Regions from separate parts of the Micromonospora sp. NPDC005254 genome, predicted to be linked through region 1. Evidence: riboswitches for the same ligand, from Rfam matches in the RefSeq annotation. Region 1 holds a riboswitch; the other holds the start of a gene.
The links. A riboswitch is a leader RNA that binds a small molecule or an ion and turns the genes downstream of it on or off. The one in region 1 is predicted to bind S-adenosylmethionine.
Positions count from the first base shown of each region.

Region 2: linked by a shared signal. The riboswitch ahead of ACFYPR_RS26410 (ABC transporter substrate-binding protein) and the one ahead of ACFYPR_RS01395 (aminotransferase class V-fold PLP-dependent enzyme) in region 1 are both predicted to bind S-adenosylmethionine.

Region 1 is NZ_JBIAKM010000001.1:292,076-296,497, forward strand. Features, by position in the region: gene ACFYPR_RS01390 (aromatic acid exporter family protein) at 1-311, shown strand, start outside; gene ACFYPR_RS01395 (aminotransferase class V-fold PLP-dependent enzyme) at 386-1,654, opposite strand; SAM riboswitch class IV at 1,701-1,821, opposite strand; gene ACFYPR_RS01400 (PrsW family intramembrane metalloprotease) at 1,845-3,323, shown strand; gene ACFYPR_RS01405 (hypothetical protein) at 3,340-3,507, opposite strand; gene ACFYPR_RS01410 (co-chaperone GroES) at 3,600-3,938, opposite strand; gene ACFYPR_RS01415 (AI-2E family transporter) at 4,097-4,422, shown strand, end outside.
Region 2 is NZ_JBIAKM010000009.1:240,810-245,231, forward strand. Features, by position in the region: gene ACFYPR_RS26395 (hypothetical protein) at 1-268, shown strand, start outside; gene ACFYPR_RS26400 (amino acid ABC transporter ATP-binding protein) at 278-1,024, opposite strand; gene ACFYPR_RS26405 (amino acid ABC transporter permease) at 1,021-1,800, opposite strand; gene ACFYPR_RS26410 (ABC transporter substrate-binding protein) at 1,840-2,670, opposite strand; SAM riboswitch class IV at 3,015-3,126, opposite strand; gene ACFYPR_RS26415 (amino acid transporter) at 3,210-4,422, opposite strand, start outside.

The DNA.
Region 1 (4,422 bases):
TCGCCGAGTCGGTCCGGCTGCTCAAGCACGAGTTCGCGGCGGGCGAGGAGCCGCAGAAGGCACGGGAGCGCTCGCTGCGGGCCGTCAGCGAGGCCGGCCGGGCGTACGGGGCGGGAGTCGGCTTCTCCGGCAGTGTCGTGATCGCCCAGATCCGGACCACGGCGAGTGACCTGCTGGTGGCCTCCGGTGTCGAGCAGGAGGAGGCGAACCGGTGGATCCGGACGGCCTTCGGGGAGCAGGAACGGCCGGTCGGCGAACCGGCCGAGCCGGGCGAGGCGCCGAAGCCACCCACCGCCCCGCCCGTCGGCTGAGCGCGAGCGGCGGGTGCACGGTCCGGGCCTCAGCTCAGCTCGGCGCAGCCCAGCTCGGCGCAGCCCCGCTCGACTCAGCTCAGCTCGGCGAGCGCGGCGAGCAGCCGGTCGACCTGGGCCGTGGTGCTGCCCAGACCGATGCTGGCGCGCAACGCGGTCGGCGGAAGATCCCGCCGGCCGGTACGCCCGGCGGCCTCGCCGAGCAGCCGCCGGGCCAGCGGGTGGGCGCAGAACAGCCCATCGCGTACGCCGATCCGGTGCTCGGTGGCCAGCCGGGCGGCCACCTCTGCGGAGTCCCAGCCGGCGACCACGAACGAGACGATGCCGACCCGGGGCGCGTCGGGGCCGAACGTGCGCAACTCCACCACGTGCGGCAGGGCGGCGAGGCCGGTGCGCAGCCGGGCCAGCAGAGCCTGCTCACGGGCGGCCAGCGCGACCCGGTCGGCGTCGGCCAGCGCCGCGCACACCGCCGCCAGCGCCACCGCGCCCAGCAGATTCGGGGTGCCGCCCTCGTGTCGGGCCGGGCCGTTCGCCCAGGTCACATCGTGGGTCGCTGGCCCGACGTGGCTGGTGGCACCGCCACCGGCCAGGTACGGCGCGGCGGCGTCCAGCCAGTCCGCCCGGCCGATGAGCACACCCGCGCCAAACGGGGCGTACAGCTTGTGGCCGGAGACGGCCAGGTAGTCCACGTCGAGCGTGTGCAGGTCGACCGGGGCGTGCGGCGCGAGCTGCGCGGCGTCGAGGACGATCCGGGCGTTGTGCCGGTGGGCCACCCGGGCCAGCTCGGCGACCGGCCACAGCTCCCCGGTCACGTTGCTCGCCCCGGTCACGGCGACCAGCACCGGCAGCGCGGGGTTGCTGTCGCGGCGCAGCTCGGTGAGGGCGGCGGCGAGAGCGCGTACCGCCCCGGCCGGGTCGGCGGGTACCGACAGGCGCACCGAGCCGCGGGGCCAGGGCAGCAGGTTGGCGTGGTGCTCGCCCGCGAAGGTGACGACTGTCGTGCCGACGGGCAGCGCCCGGGCCAGCAGGTTGAGAGCGTCTGTGGTGTTCCGAGTGAAGATCACGTGGTCGTCGGCGCGGGCGCCGAAAAAGTCGCCGACCGTCTGCCGGGCCCGCTCGTAGGCCAGGGTGCAGCGCCGCGACAGCGCTCCCGCGCCGCGGTGCACGCTGGCGTACCAGGGAAGCAGTTCGGTCACCGCGTCGGCCGCGGCCCGCGCGCACGGCGCGGTGGCCGCGTAGTCGAGGTTGATCTCGCCGGGTACGCCGAGCACGTCGAGCGGCGCCAACGGGCTGGGCGCGACGGTGGGCAGGGCGGGCAGCGAGGGTACGAGGGTGACGGACACGCCGGAACCTCCGGGGTCAGGGACCCCGGGTGCGGTGTCGGGACGGGGTCAGCGCTTGCCCAGCACGCCGATCGGGCTGGGCCCGGTCATCACCCGGGGCACCCCACCGCGAACTCGACGAGGGTTGCCGGCCAGCAAGCCGGGGCTTGACGCTGGCGCTCGTGACCTGCCGGCAGCATAGCGGCTGTGGATGCGACCGGACCAGCCGGCGGGGGATGGCTACGCTGACCGCATGGCCGACACCCCGCCCGGTGCACCCCTGCCGTCGCCGCCCACGCCCGCCGATCCGGCTGTCGTCGCGGCGCCCCGGATGCCGCCGCGCCGACTGGTTTGGCTGCGGTTCCTGGTGCTGGCCGGGGTGGTGCTGTTCATCGCGGCGTGCGCGGTCTTCATGGTCATCACCCTCGGCCAGTCGCTGGGCCTCGACGCGCTGCTCATCGGGGTGGTCGCCGCGATCCTGCCGGTGCCGGTGCTGGTCGCCTGCTTCCTCTGGCTCGACCGGTACGAGCCGGAACCGCTGAAATACCTGATCTTCTGCTTCGCCTGGGGCGCGTTCGTCTCCACCGCCGCCTCGCTGAAGGTGAACGAGTTCGCCGCCGGGCGGTTCGCCGACTGGGGGCTGCCGGAGGCGCTGACCGGCGTGCTGGTGGCGCCGTTCATCGAGGAGCTGACCAAGGCCCTCGGTCCGATCCTGCTGCTGGTGTTCCGGCGTCGGGAGTGGTCCGGGATAACCGACGGCCTGGTCTACTGCGGGCTCTCCGCGGTCGGCTTCGCGATGGTGGAGAACATCCTCTACCTGGGCGGGTACGGCTATGCGGCTGGCGCCGACCGGTACGGCCCGGCGACCGGCACCCAGCAGGTGATCGCCATCTTCATCGTGCGGATCCTCCTGTTCGGGTTCGCCCATCCGCTCTTCACCTCGATGACAGGTGTCGGGCTCGGTGTCGCCTCGCGCACGGCCGACCGGCGGGTCCGCGTGCTCGCCCCCATCGCCGGCCTGCTGCTGGCGATGATGCTGCACGGCACGTGGAACCTGCTGCCGACGTTGACCCAGGCCACCGGCGAAGCGGTGATCATGCTGTACGGCTTCCTGGGCCTGATGGTGCCGGTGTTCTTCGGCACGGTCGGGCTGGCCGTGTGGCTGCGCGCCTGGGAGGGGCGGCTCACCGAGCGGACCCTGCCCGACTACGTGCGCGCCGGCTGGCTGAGCCCGCCCGAGGTGGCCGCCCTGAGCAGCCTGGGCCGCCGGCACGCGGCCCGCAGCTGGGCACGCCGGGTCGCCGGCGACGCCGGGGTGCGGGCGATGCGCGGGTACCAGCTCGCCGCGACGCGGCTGGCCCTGCTGCGCGACGGGACGCTTCGTGGTCTGGACCGTAAGCCCGCCGACCGGGAGCGGGCGGTTGCCGAGGAACGGCAACTGCTGGAGGCCATCACCGCGCACCGGTCGTTCTTCGTGGGGCGTGACCCGCAGGCGCCGGTGGGTGTCTGGGACGGCAGCCGCTACCACCTGCGCTTCCCGGACGGTACGCAGCGGCCGGTGGAAGCGCCCGACGAGCCGGTCGTGCCGATCCCGGTGGTGCTCGCCCCGCCGCCGCCCCCCATGGGCTACGCGCCGCCCGGTTGGCACGGCCTGCGCCCCCCGGCGCCGTGGCCGCCCGGTCACTCCTGACGGGCGCTGGCGGGGGTCAGGTCATCAGGGTGGTGAGGAAGTCACCGAGCCCCTGCGCCATCGCCATCAGCGCGGCTCCGATCCCCTTGAACATCTGCGCGGCCCCGTCCGGCCGGAACGCCATGAAGTAGATCAGGAACGCGACGCTGCCCCAGGCCAGCAGTTTCTTCACGAATACCGGCATCGTCCCTCCCCAGGGCCCACGGTCGCCGGCTGGCTTCCCACGCCACGGGCTGGCAAACGGCGCGGTGGTGCCCGCTGGCCAGGGGAGGTGCGTCAGAGATAGAGGCCGGTGGAGTCGTTCTCGACCCGCTCGGCGGCCACGGCGTGCACGTCGCGTTCCCGCAACAGCACGTACCCGCGGCCGTGCAGCTCGACCTCGGAACGCTCGTCCGGGTCGAAGAGCACCCGGTCGCCGGAGACGATGGCGCGGACGTTCGGCCCCACGCCGACGGCGGTGGCCCACGCGAGGCGCTTGCCGACAGCGGCGGTAGCCGGGATGACGATGCCAGCGGTCGAACGGCGCTCGCCCTCGCTGCCGTCCATCCGTACCAGCACGCGGTCGTGCAGCAGGCGGATCGGCAGGCCGGAGTCGAAATCCTGGTCGGCGGTCACGGGGCAGACGCTACCGTGTCGCGAGGGACCGGCCGCCGGTGGTTACGTCCCTGGCCGTCCGGGCATTGTGTGGCGGAACTGCCCTACGGTGTGGGGAACGGACGTATGCTGTCCGACCTGTCGCCGTGGGCGGACGACTCTTCTGCCAGGAGGTGCGCTTGAGCCGCTTCGAGCGGGTACGCGGGCGGCTGCGCCGCGCCTACCGGTCAGGACAGGAGTCGGTTCGCGCGGCTCAGGAGACGCCGAGCGACGCGCCGGAGACGGCCGGGGTGGCCTCGCCGGCCGTTCCCGGGCCCGCCGCTCCGGCGAAGGCCACGGTCGTCGGCGCGGAGCCTCCGGTGGACCTGCACAGCTCGACGTCCAGCCGGGACGACGCCGACGTGCCGCACGGGCTGCGAATCGCCGCCGCCTGGTGCTGGCGGCTGATCGTGATCGGCGTGGTGGCGTGGGCGCTGCTCCGGATCGTCGGCACGGTCCGGATCGT
Region 2 (4,422 bases), on a different contig from region 1:
GTTCACTCTGCTGGAGCGGGTCGCCGGGCGGCACTACCAGGAGGCGGTGGCCGCCTACCTTCAGGCGCTGCGCCGGGAGGGCGACCTGCTCACCCGCCCGCACAAGGTGCTCGACCGGCGCCGGCGCAAGGCGCTCTCGCTGGCGTTCGGCGGGCTGGACGACGAGGAGCTGCACCTGTGGGCGTCGGTCGCGTACCGCAACGCCATCCTGGAGCTGCTCGGCGACCTGAAGGCGTTTGCGGTGCACCTGCGCCTCCAGGCCGGCTGAGCGGTCGTCTCAGAGCACCTGGGCGAGGAAGCGGCGGAGCCGGGGATGCTCGGCGCCCTCGAAGATCCTCTCCGGCGGGCCGGCCTCCAGCACCACACCCCGGTCCATGAAGGCGACGGTGTCGGCGACGTGCCGGGCGAAGCCCATCTCGTGGGTGACCACCACCATCGTCATTCCGGCGGCGGACAGGTCGGCCATCACCCCGAGCACCCCCTTGACCAGTTCCGGGTCGAGCGCCGAGGTGGCCTCGTCGAAGAGCATCACCTCGGGCCGCAGCGCCAGCGCCCGGGCGATCGCCACCCGCTGCTGCTGACCACCGGAGAGCTGCGCCGGCCGGGCATCGGCCTTGCCGGCGAGCCCCACCAGCTCCAACTGGGCGCGGGCGACGGCCACCGCCTCGTCCTCGCCGAGCTTGCGCAGCCGGCGCAGCGCCAGGGTGACGTTGCGCAGCACGCTCATGTGCGGGAAGAGGTTGAACTGCTGGAAGACCATGCCCACCCGCTGGCGCAGCGCGTCCGGATCGTCGCGCAGGACGCTGCGCCCGTCCAGCAGCACGTCGCCGCGGTCGGGCTCGATGAGCCGGTTGAGGGTACGCAGCAGAGTGGACTTGCCCGACCCGGACGGCCCGATCACGCAGGCCGTCCCACCGCGCTGCACGGTCAGGTCGACGCCGCGCAGCACGCGGTTCGGCCCGAAGGCCAGGTGGACGTCGCGCGCCTGGAGGCTGACCGAGGTGGTGGTCGCGGTGGTGGTCATCGCCGGTCTCCTTCCGGGGCCCCGGTCAGCGCCGGGTCGTCCTCGTCCTCGTCGTCGGCGGGTGCGGTGGCCGGCCGGCCGTGGCGCAACCGCCGGTCGATCGCGTTCACGACGTGCGTCAGCGGGACGGTCAACGCCAGGTAGAAGAGCCCGGCGAGCAGCAACGCGGACTCGTTGCCGGTGGTGGCCGCATAGTCCTGCCCGATGCGGAACAGCTCCCGCTGGCTGGCCACCAGGCCGAGGAAGTAGACCAGGCTGGAGTCCTTGATCAGCGCGATGAGCTGGTTGACCCAGGCGGGCAGCACCCGCCGGATGCCCTGCGGGATGATCACCAGCCGCATCGCGTCGGCCCAGGAGAAGCCGAGTGCCCGCGCGCCCTCCAACTGGGCCGCCTCCACCGACTGGATGCCGGAGCGGAAGATCTCCCCGATGTACGCCGCCGCGATCAACGACAGCGCGAGGATGCCCAGCGGGTACGGGTCCGGTCCCCAGACCTGCATGCCGAGCGGTGCCAGCCCGACGCCGATCAGCAGGATCGTCGCCGCGGCCGGCAGCCCTCGGAAGACGTCGGTGTAGACGCGCGCCGGCCAGCGCAGCCACCGGCTGCGGGAGATGCCGGCCACGGCCAGCAGCAGGCCGAACACCGTGCCGAGCAGGGCGGCGGAGACCGCCAGGATCAGCGTGTTGGGCAGCCCGACGGTCAGCATCTCGGGCAGCGCCTCGCGCATCGCGTCGGCGTCGAAGAAGGTCTCCCACAAGGTGCTCAACGGATCCATCGGTCGCCTCTCCTACCGCCCCGCTCGCTCGTCACCGGTTCAGGACGCGGCCGACGCCGACGCCGACGGCGCGGCGGACGCCGACGGCGCCGCCACGGTGCCGCTGCCCGGGGTGAAGTCCGCCGGGATCGGGCGGCCCGGGTAGTACTGGGCCTGCAACCGGCTCCAGGTGCCGTCGGCGATCACCTCGTCGAGGCCCTTGTTCAGCGCCTCGCGCAGCTTGTCGCTGCCCTTGGCCACGGCGTACGCGGTCGGCGCCGGGCTGAGCTGCTTGGCCGCCACGGTGATCTTGCCGTTGCTGTCGGCGGCCGACTTCTCGCCGATCTCCGCCGGGGCGATCCACGCGTCGGCGGTGCCCGCCTTGAGCTGGTTGAGCGCGCCGTTGTAGTCCGGCACCCGCACCGGGTCGAGCTGCTTGCCGGTGGCGTAGTCGTCCTGGACGGTGCCCTGCACCACCACGACCCGCTTGCCGGCGAGCTGGTCGAACCCGGTGATCGGCGAGCCGGCCGGCACGTCCAGCCCGAAGTAGCCGAAGTCGTAGCCGTTGCCGAAGTCGACTGTCTTCTTCCGCGCCTCGGTGATCGTGATCGAGGAGCTGCCGACGTCGAACTTGTGGTTGTTGACCTGGGAGAGCAGCGCGGAGAAGTCGGTGCCGACGAACTCGACCTTCAGGCCGAGCTTGCCGGCGACCGCGGTCAGCAGGTCGTTGTCGAAGCCGGTGAACTTACCGTCCTTGAGGTACACGTTCGGTGGGGCGTCGGTCAGCGTGCCGGCCCGCAGCACGCCGGCCTGCGCCAGGCCGTACGGGTTGCCGGCGGTGTCGTTCGAGGCGTCGTCGGTGCCGCAGGCGGTCAGCGCGCCGGCAACCACAAGGGCCGCCCCAACGGCAACGGCACGGCTCAAGCCAGAAGAAAATCGCACGGGTGTCTCCAAAAGGGTGCGTCGACCCGGTCGATCATGAAGTTGTTGCCCCGACACGCCGGTCGGGCGGGCAACAACGTCATGATCGACGCGAGGGGTGGGGTGGGCGTGGTGCGCCCGAGGGAGGGGAGGGGAGGGGTTAGCGCGTGGGGCGGTGGTTACACGCCGCGCTGCACATTCGCATCAGGTCCACGTGGCGACGCCGGGTCAGGGGCGGCGTGAGCCGACCGGCCGGTGGCGTGGGGCTGAGAATGCGCATACGGTCTCCCGGGTCTGTTGCTGACCTGGGTGCCAGGCCACGCTTGCGCCGGCGTCCTGCCGGTGCCTGGTCTTCACCCGGGGCACCCCACCGCGGAGGAGGGTTGCCGGCCAGCGAGCCGGGGCTTCGCGCTGGCACTCATGACCTGCGGCGAGGCTAGCAGCTCCCACCGGTGGATCGTCCAGCCGTTATGACCACGCTCACCACCGGCGACGGTTCGACCGGCAGGTCAACCGGTGTGCACGTGCGGCCGGCGGCGCGGGTCGGGCTCCTGGCGACGCAGGATCTCCCGGGTGACCGAGGCGATGGCGCCCTGCCCGAACGCCAGGTAGCGCAGGAGGTTGCGACCCGGGCCACCCTCGCTCCATTCGAAGTAGATGTGTGGGCGTCGCCTGCTCCGGTCGCGGATCTCCAACAGCAGGGCGGCGAGCGCGGTGGGCACCGAGGAGCCGGTCAGGCTGAGCACCGGGTAGCTGTCGTGCGCCACGCTGCCGCGCACCGGCAGCTCGGTCTCGAAGTCCGACGGGTCGGTGACGTGGACCTCGACGAAGATGACGTCGCTGTCGTCGGGGAAGTCGTTGTCCGCCATGGTCTGTGCCAGCTTGGCGCGGTATTCGGCCGGGTCGCGGCGGTCCGGCTCGTGCGCGATGAGGCGGATCCGACGGGTGGCACGCTCGTCGATCATCCGGGCGGCGACCGGATCCAGCTCGACGTGGTCGACTCGCACCTCGTAGGCCCGTACGAGCCGGGACAGCACCGACACCAGGATCATCCCGCCGATGAAACACACGGCGATCTTGACGCCGTCGGGGCGTTCCACGACGTTCGCCAGGGTGGTGTAGACGAAGATCAGCGCGATGGCCCCGAAGGCGTACATCCGCCCCCGCTGCCGCCGTCGTCGCGCCGCGAGGGTCACGGCCGTCGCCGCCGAGGTGATCAACACCAGGACCCCGGTGGCGTACGCGCCGCCCTGCGCGTCCACGCTGGCGGAGAAGATCACCGTGATCAGGAATGCCACCGAGGTGAAGACCAGCACCAGCGGCCGGACCGCCCGCGCCCAGGTAGGGGCCATACCGTAGCGCGGCAGATACCGGGGTACGAGATTGAGCAGCCCGGCCATCGCCGACGCGCCCGCGAACCACAGGATCCCGATCGTGGACAGGTCGTAGACGGTGCCGAAAACGCCGCCGAGGTGCTGGTGCGCCAGGTAGGCCAGCGCCCGGCCGTTCGCCGGCCCGCCCGGTTTGAACGCCTCCGGCGGGATCAGCACGGTGGTGGTCACACTGCTGGTGATCAGAAAGACGCTCATCGTCGCGGCGGCGGTGGTGAGCAGCCGCCGCGCCCCCCGGATCCGGCCCAGCGGCCGGTCCTCCGAGTCCTCGCGATCCCCCCGGATGTGCGGCATCACGGCCACCCCGGTCTCGAAACCGGACAGGCCCAAC